Regions from separate parts of the Streptomyces sp. NPDC086554 genome, predicted to be linked through region 2. Evidence: riboswitches for the same ligand, from Rfam matches in the RefSeq annotation. Region 2 holds a riboswitch; the other holds the start of a gene.
The links. A riboswitch is a leader RNA that binds a small molecule or an ion and turns the genes downstream of it on or off. The one in region 2 is predicted to bind cyclic di-AMP.
Positions count from the first base shown of each region.

Region 1: another riboswitch for cyclic di-AMP. It lies ahead of AB0O76_RS18420 (transglycosylase family protein); the one in region 2 lies ahead of AB0O76_RS39500 (C40 family peptidase).

Region 1 is NZ_JBFBJK010000010.1:119,398-123,813, reverse strand. Features, by position in the region: gene AB0O76_RS18430 (cytochrome P450) at 1-777, shown strand, start outside; gene AB0O76_RS18425 (transglycosylase family protein) at 939-1,970, shown strand; cyclic di-AMP (ydaO/yuaA leader) riboswitch at 2,164-2,358, shown strand; gene AB0O76_RS18420 (transglycosylase family protein) at 2,362-3,072, shown strand; gene eno (phosphopyruvate hydratase) at 3,410-4,416, shown strand, end outside.
Region 2 is NZ_JBFBJK010000037.1:23,843-28,258, forward strand. Features, by position in the region: gene AB0O76_RS39485 (LysR family transcriptional regulator) at 1-116, opposite strand, end outside; gene AB0O76_RS39490 (LysE family transporter) at 247-873, shown strand; gene AB0O76_RS39495 (DUF6328 family protein) at 851-1,384, opposite strand; gene AB0O76_RS39500 (C40 family peptidase) at 1,481-1,954, opposite strand; cyclic di-AMP (ydaO/yuaA leader) riboswitch at 1,958-2,124, opposite strand; gene AB0O76_RS39505 (hypothetical protein) at 2,489-2,797, opposite strand; gene AB0O76_RS39510 (ATP-dependent Clp protease proteolytic subunit) at 2,805-3,461, opposite strand; gene AB0O76_RS39515 (DinB family protein) at 3,602-4,195, shown strand.

The DNA of each region.
Region 1 (4,416 bases), on a different contig from region 2:
CTCGGCGTCCCGCGCGAGGACCAGGACGACTTCCGTGACTGGGCGGGCATGATGATCCGACACGGCGGTGGCCCGCGCGGTGGCGTCGCGCGCTCCGTGAAGAAGATGCGGGGCTATCTCGCCGAGCTCATCCATCGCAAGCGCAACGACCCCGGCGACGACCTCATCTCGGGGCTCATCCGCGCCTCCGACCACGGCGAGCACCTCACCGAGAACGAGGCCGCCGCGATGGCCTTCATTCTCCTCTTTGCCGGATTTGAGACCACCGTCAATCTCATCGGCAACGGGACATACGCCCTCCTCACCCACCCCGAGCAGCGCGAGCGGCTCCAGGAGTCCCTCGGGGGAGGGGACATGGGGCTCCTTGAGACCGGCATCGAGGAACTGCTCCGCTTCGACGGGCCCGTCGAGCTCGCCACGTGGCGGTTCGCCACCGAGCCGTTGACCATCGGCGGGCGGGACATCGCGCAGGGCGACCCCGTTCTCGTCGTACTCGCAGCCGCCGACCGTGACCCCGAGCGGTTCGAGGATCCCGACACGCTCGACCTCTCCCGGCGCGACAACCAGCACCTCGGATACGGGCACGGCATTCACTATTGCCTCGGCGCACCCCTCGCCCGGCTCGAAGGTCAGGCCGCTCTCGCGACCCTGCTACGCCGCCTCCCTGACCTGCGCCTCGCGGCGGAACCGGGTGATTTGCGCTGGCGAGGCGGGCTCATCATGCGCGGACTGCGCACGCTGCCGGTGGAGTTCACACCCGCACAGAAGCGCACTTGAGACGCCGTTGAACTGACGGTGCGTCAAGACTGTGACTTTCACGTGATCTCCGCTGCATCGACTTGTGACAACTGTTCGACTGCGGCTACGTTCACCGACGACTCGGCATCCGCTGTCGCAGCAGCCGCAGTCGCCTCTGCAGTCTTCTGAAAGGCACTTGCATGCTCTCCGGTAATGGTCGTCACCGACGCCCCCGCCAAGCCCCGGCCCTCATCGTCGCGGCAGGTGTCACCGGATCAGCCATCGCGATCCCGTTGCTCGGCGCCACCAGCGCGAGCGCCGCGGACACCGCCACCTGGGACAAGCTCGCGGAGTGCGAGAGTGGCGGCTCCTGGAGCCTGGACCCGGGCAACGGCTACTACGGCGGGCTCCAGATGTCCCAGGAGACCTGGGAGCAGTACGGCGGTCTCGACTACGCCCCCTACGCCGACCAGGCCAGCCGTTCGCAGCAGATAGCCGTCGCCGAGAAGGTCCTGGCCGACCAGGGTCCCAGCGCCTGGCCGAGCTGCGGAGTGATCGCCGGACTCAGCAAGGACGACGCCCCCGCCGACGTCGACCCGGGCGCTCCGATCACCTCGGTGCCGTCGGACGAGCCGACCGACACGAGCGGGTCCGCCGAGCCCGGTGACTCGACGGAGTCCGGTGAGTCGGCCGAGCCCACCGAGAAGCCCACCGAGAAGCCCACCGAGGAGCCGTCGGAGAAGCCCTCCGAGAAGCCCTCTGAAAAGCCCTCCGAGAAGCCCGGCGCAGGCGACGACTCGCGAGACAAGAATCACGAGTCGGATGAGTCGGATGAGTCGGATGAGTCGGGTGACTTGCCCAAGTCAGATGATTCGGGTGACTCCGACAAGTCGGAGCCGGACGACTCCACTTCGCCCGCCCCGAGCCCCACCCCCTCCACCGGCGCGGGCGAAGGCTCGGGTCGGCACCGCGGTGACAGCGCGGACGACGGGCAGGCCAAGAACGGCGACCGCGACGGCTCCGGCCGGCACGCCTCACGCGGCGACGACCGCGCGAAGGACGGCGCCGACGGGACGTACACGGTCCGCTCTGGAGACAACCTCTGGACCATCGCCGACGACCTCGGCGTGCAGGGCGGATGGAGCGCGCTCTATGCCGAGAACAAGAAGTCCGTCGGAACCGACCCCGACCTCATCCTCCCCGGTCAGAGCCTCGATTTGGGCGAAAAGTAAGGGAAGTTGACGAAGAGTCGGTCAGTTGCTTCGCGCTTAATGTCCGGTTTGGCGTAAGTGAGAGATGGGTCTCAGAAGCCCTGATCGTCTTTGAAATTCCGTGGATCGCATGTCTACGGTCGTGACCGCTCGCCACAGCGGGCCCCGCCGGTCGGTACGCCTAGTCCTGCCAACGGCCGTTCGGGAACAGTCGTCGCGTCAAGCGCCGTAGGCAGGAGCGGGGGACCCAAGGTTTCCGCCGGGCCCGGCCGCACAGCAGCAGAACGAAGAAGCTGCCGAGCGGAGTTGGGACCGGCTAGGGGTTAAGTCGCGCTTGAGGAAGCGCGGCCGGGCAACTTCATCGGCCCGAACCCGACAGCTCACCTCGTAGGCGTCGGTGAGGGGATCACTCATGCTGTTTTCCAGCAAGGGCAAGCACCGCCGTCCGTCCAAGGCCACCCGCGTCGCCACGCTCGCCGGCGTCACCGGTGTCGCGGTCGCCGCCCCGCTGATGGCCGCCGGCTCGGCCTCCGCCGCCACCGGTTCCGAGTGGGACTCCGTCGCCCAGTGCGAGGCCGGCGGCAACTGGTCCATCAACACCGGCAACGGCTACTACGGCGGCCTGCAGTTCTCGGCCTCCACCTGGGCCGCGTACGGCGGCACGAAGTACGCCGCCACCGCCGACCAGGCCTCCAAGGCCCAGCAGATAGAGATCGGCGAGAAGGTTCTCGCGGGTCAGGGCAAGGGCGCCTGGCCGAGCTGTGGCGTGGGCCTCTCCGGCGCCGCGTACAGCGGTGGCGGTGCCGAGGAGAGCGCTCCGCAGCAGCAGCCCGCCGAGCAGCCGCAGAGCCAGCCGAGCGCCCAGACCGAGGCGCCGAAGCAGGAGGCCGCGCCGAAGCAGGCCGCCCCGAAGGCCGAGTCCAAGAAGACCGTCGAGACCCCGACCGGCAAGAAGGTCAAGAAGGGCGACGGCGAGTACAAGGTCAAGAAGGGTGACACCCTCTCCAAGATCGCCGAGGAGAAGGACGTCAAGGGCGGCTGGCACAAGGTGTACAAGCTCAACGGCGACATCATCGACAACGCCGACATGATCTACCCGGGTCAGCAGCTTCACCTCAGCTAATTTCTGGCGGGGCGCCTCGCTGGTCTTTTGGCTGCGGGTGCGTTTTGGTTGCTCGCGCCCACGCGGCGGAGCCGCACATGTCACAGCCCCGCGCCCCTTCGGGGCGCTACCCCCCGGCGACGGCTTCGGGGGGTCCCCCCGTCCCCACGGGTCCACCCCGTCCCGGCGTGCATATCCCCCGTACGCGCCGGGGCGGGGTCTTTTTGTTCCGTTCGGAAACTTTTTGCTCTCGGTTTGTCCACAGGGCGGTCGCTCGGCTGGCTCTTGTCCGGGAGCCGGTTAGGCTCGTGTCCGCGAGGCCAACGCCCCGCGTACCCGCGTCACATCCCAGAAGGAGATGCTCGTGCCGTCCATCGACGTCGTCGTAGCCCGGGAAATCCTGGACTCCCGAGGCAACCCCACGGTCGAGGTCGAGGTCGGCCTCGACGACGGCAGCACGGGTCGTGCCGCCGTTCCGTCCGGTGCGTCCACCGGCGCTTTCGAGGCCATCGAACTCCGTGACGGTGACCCCAACCGTTACCAGGGCAAGGGCGTGGAGAAGGCCGTCCTCGCCGTCATCGAGCAGATCGGCCCGGAGCTCGTCGGGTACGACGCCACCGAGCAGCGCCTGATCGACCAGGCGATGTTCGACCTCGACGCCACCGACAACAAGGGCTCGCTCGGCGCCAACGCCATCCTCGGCGTCTCCCTCGCCGTCGCGCACGCCGCCTCCGAGGCCAGCGACCTGCCGCTGTTCCGCTACCTCGGCGGTCCGAACGCGCACCTGCTGCCCGTCCCGATGATGAACATCCTGAACGGCGGGTCGCACGCCGACTCGAACGTCGACATCCAGGAGTTCATGATCGCGCCGATCGGCGCCGAGTCCTTCTCCGAGGCCCTGCGCTGGGGCACCGAGGTCTACCACACCCTCAAGAAGGTCCTGAAGGACAAGGGTCTGTCGACCGGCCTCGGCGACGAGGGCGGCTTCGCCCCGAACCTGGACTCCAACCGCGCCGCGCTCGACCTCATCCTCGAGGCCATCAAGCAGGCCGGTTACGTCCCCGGCGAGCAGATCGCGCTCGCCCTCGACGTCGCCGCGTCCGAGTTCTACAAGGACGGCAAGTACCAGTTCGAGGGCAAGGAGCGCTCGGCCGCCGAGATGACCGAGTACTACGAGGAGCTCGTCGCCTCGTACCCGCTCGTCTCCATCGAGGACCCGCTGTTCGAGGACGACTGGGCCGGCTGGAACGTCATCACCGAGAAGCTCGGTGACAAGGTCCAGCTCGTCGGCGACGACCTGTTCGTCACCAACCCGGAGCGCCTGGCCCGCGGCATCGAGGAGAAGTCCGCGAACGCCCTGCTCGT
Region 2 (4,416 bases):
TTGGCCAGCTGCTGGGAGAGGGCGGGCACGGTGTAGCCGAGGCGCTCGGCGGCGCGGGTGATCGACCCGGCCTCGGAGACCGCCACCAGTGCGGCGAGCCGCGTCGGGTCGTACATGGTGTCTCCCGGTGCAGGTGCTGACGCCGGGTCGGCCCGGCCGTCGACGTGGGGGGTAAACGCCTGCTTAAGGCAGACCCAGGATATTCCATATACCTGCTGAAGGCAGAAGAACGGCAGGCTGGGGGCCATGGACGCACAACTGGTCGCCTTCACCGGAGTCGCCGCGGGCATGGTCGCCATGCCGGGCGCCGACTTCGCCGTCGTGGTGCGCAACGCCCTGGCTTCCCGCCGCGCCGGGGTCACCTGCGCGATCGGTGTCGCGGGCGGGCTCCTGGTGCATACGGCGCTCGCGGTGGCCGGTGTCGCGGCGGTGCTCGCGGCGGTGCCCACGCTCTTCCGCGCGCTGCAGATCGTCGGCGGCGGCTATGTGCTCTACCTGGGCTACCGCGCCCTGCGGTCGGCGGCGCGGCCGCAGCGGAGTGCCGGTGCGCAGGGGGATGAGCCGCAGGAGTCGGGCGGCAGCCTGCGACAGGGCTTCCTCACCAATGCCCTCAACCCCAAGGCGCCCATCACGTTCCTCAGCGTGCTGCCCCAGTTCGTGCCCGCGGGCAGCCCCGCGATGCCCAGGACGCTGCTGCTCGCGTCCATCATCGTCGCGCTCGCCCTCGTATGGTTCCCGGTCGTCGCGCTCCTGGTGGACCGGCTCGGTCGCCGGCTGCGCCGACCGCGCACCGCCCGGGCGATCGAGGGTGTCACCGGCGGCGCGTTGAGCGTCCTCGGCCTGGTGCTGCTCATCGAGGCGGCTCTCGCGTGACGTCCTGCCGTGCGGCCGCGCGGCGCGCCAGGCGGGGGAGCAGGCGGGGGAGCACGCCCCACAGGCCCACGCACACAACGAGCGTGCCCGCGCTCGCGATGATCCCGCCGGTGCGGCCGACCGCCACGTCCACGACCAGGAGCACGGACCCGGCGAGGGCGAACATCAGGACCGCCATGCCGGCCCTGGCGAGATGCGAAGAGACCCGCACGATCAGCGGCTTGGAGTGCTGCTGGAACAGCGCCCGGTGCACCGCGGCCGGCGCCGTGAACAAGGCCGCCGCAAGGACGGCGAGCAGCAGCGTGGTGACGTAGGTGGCGCGCTGCATGTCGTCCAGGGACGGGAAGCGCGGCGTGAAGGCGAGGGTCAGCAGGAACGCGAAGAGGATCTGCACGCCGGTCTGCGTGACCCTCAACTCCTGGAGAATCTCCGAGAAGTTGCGGTCCGCACGCTCGAAGGGCGTCTCGTTACGGTTGTCGTGAGCGGCGTGGGAGCCACTGTCGTCGGCCATGCCGCACGAGTATCCGGGTCGGCGCGCCCCACGCGTGGCGGACGCGCCGGGCGACGACGCCGGCCGAGTGGCCGGCCGCCGCCGCCCGGCGGCAGGTCAGCGCACCCTGCCGTACGACACGCTCTTGGTCCAGATCTTCTCGAGCCGCACCACGGTGTTCGACTTCGGGGCGTGCCAGATCCGGCCCTTACCCGCGTAGATGCCGACGTGGTAGACGTTCCGGCCGGAGTGGAAGAAGACCAGGTCACCGCGGGAGCGGTTGGACGCGGAGATGTGCCGGGTCTTGTTGTACTGCTGTGCGGCGGTGCGTGGGAGCTTCTTGCCGGCGCGCTTGAACGAGTAGAGCGTCAGGCCCGAGCAGTCGAACCGGTTGGGCCCCGTGGCTCCGTAGCGGTAGGGCGAGCCCTTCTTGGACGCTGCGATCTTCAGGGCCTTCGTTCCGTGTGTCGCGGCCTGGGCCTCCGTCGTGAGCCCTGGGGCCACGAGGGTGCCGCCGACGACGGCGAGCGTGAGAGCCGATGCGCAACCGGCCCTGGTGAGCAGCGACGGAACATGATTCAGCGCGGTCATGCGCAACCCTTCGTCAGCCGCCTGTGAAGGATGACCTGTCGGATTCGGGCTGACAAAGTTGCCCGGCCGCGGTGTGCGGCTTCACCCCAAGGGCCGTTGTCCGGACCGTCCGGACCGACCCGTCGTGCCTGGGTCCTCCACTCCTGCCGGTGCACCGATGTCGACCGGGCATCCGGGCGGCGGCAGGACTCGGCGTCCGCCCGGACCGCCCCGCCGCTGTGGCGGGGGCTTGTCGTCGGAAGGGATCTTGACCCGTCAACGGCCCGAAAACCGAGCCGAAACGGCGTTTTGTGAGGCTCCTCACGGCTGAACCGTTCAGGTGGACAACGCCGGATAAGGGCACCCTTCGAAGGGCTCGACGATCGCTCTACCAGCACCGGAAGGAGACATTCCGGCCGTCGCGTACACCGCTGACGCAACTGTGACCGACCCCGTTGACGACGACCTGCTACGCCGAACGGGGTAGCCCGTCTGGTCCGTTTGAGACCGGCCCCGGACGCTGCGGACCTGCCGGGCAGCCGACTTGAGGGGGAATCAGGGCGCCGAAGGGGGCGGCACGGTGACCCGGCAGGACCGCCGCTCCCCGTCGAGTACGCGCAGCGCCCGGGCCAACGTCGGTGCGTGCACGGCACTCTCGCCCCGCTGGTGCATCAGCGTCAGCGCGTCCCGCAGCGCGGTGGCGCTGGCGACCAGGGCCTGGGCGGCGCGCAGACCGCCGTACGTGTCGGACGCGCGGGCGGGGTTGATCCGGCCCAGCAGATCGACCACTTCGAGGTACCGGTCGATCAACTCGCCCTCGGCGCGGGTCAGTGCGGGCAGCGGAGGCAGTTCGGGTGGCAGCATCACCGGCTCACCTCGCGTCCGGGGCGCGGAGCGAATCCTTGCTGCCGAGGAGCGAGTCCTTGCGGCTGGGGATGATCCGGTCCACCAGGCCGTACGCGAGCGCATCGGGCGCGCTGAGGATCTTGTCCCGCTCGATGTCCGCCGCGATGCGCTCCGGGCTCTGTCCCGTGTGCCGTACGAGGAGTTCCTCCAGGAGCGCACGGGTGCGCTGGAGCTCGGCCGCCTGGATCGCGAGGTCCGAGGTCTGCCCCTGGATCGGCTCGGTGATCGAGGGCTGATGGATCAACACCCGGGCGCCGGGCAGCGCGTGGCGCTTTCCGGGGGTGCCGGCGGCGAGCAGGACCGCGGCCGCCGACGCGGCCTGACCCAGGCAGGTCGTCTCCACGTCGCAGGTGACGAAGCGGATCGTGTCGTAGATCGCCGTCATCGCGCTGAACGAGCCGCCGGGGGAGTTGATGTAGAGCGAGATGTCGCGGTCCGGCGCCAGGTATTCGAGGTGCATGAACTGCGCCATCACATCGTTGGCCGAGGTGTCGTCGATCGGGGTGCCCAAGAAGACGATGCGCTCCTCGAGCAGCTTCGAGTACGGATCGAGAGTCCGCTTTCCCGAGCTGGTGCGCTCGGTGAACTCGGGCAGGACGTAGCGGGCGGACGGTCGGTTCATGGCACGTCACTCCTCTTCCCGGGGCCGGCCGCACCGGCCCGTGGCTTCCTGTAGAAAATGTACAGGACGTACGTAATAAGGGTCGGCGACGGTGAGTGAAAGCGGTGGACAAAGATCACGTGAGCGGCAGACTGGCGCGCATGACCTCAACGGATCCCAAGGCCGACCTCGGCCATTACCTGCAGACCGCCCGCGACGCCCTGCTGTGGAAGCTCGAAGGGCTCTGCGAGTACGACATCCGCCGCCCGCTGACCCCGACAGGCACCAACCTGTTGGGCCTGGTGAAGCACACGGCGGGCGTGGAACTCGGCTATCTCGGCGACACGTTCGGGCGCCCGTCGGGCGAGCCGCTGCCCTGGCTCGATGACGGTGCCGAGGGCAACGCGGACATGTGGGCCACCGCCGACGAGTCACGTGAGGACATCGTGCAGCTCTACCGCCGCGCATGGGCACACGCGGACGCGACGCTCGATGCCCTGGAGCTGGACACGATCGGCAAAGTGCCGTGGTGGCCGAGTGGCAGGGACGAGGTGACGCTGCATCATGCCGTGGTGCGCGTGATCGCCGACACGCACCGGCACGCCGGGCACGCCGACATCGTCCGGGAACTCATCGACGGCGCCGTGGGCATGAACAAGGGCAACGACAGCCTGCCGTCGCACGACACGGCGTGGTGGGAGAACCATCGCAGCCGCCTGGAGAGGGTGGCCCGGGAGGCCGACCCGGAGACGTGAAAGACCTGTTGGCGCGTTGGCCGAACGAGCCGCGGGGCCGTAGTGTCTGCCCGTCGCAGGCGAAGAGGATCACGGGGGCAGCGGTGGGGTGGACGAGGTGCCGCAGAGCGGCAGGTACGGCGATGGTCGCGGCGATATTCGTCGTGGCCACGGGGTGCTTGCCGAAAGATTCGCCCGACGCGAAGGGTTCGCCCGACGCCCCGAAGGGTTCGGCCGACGCT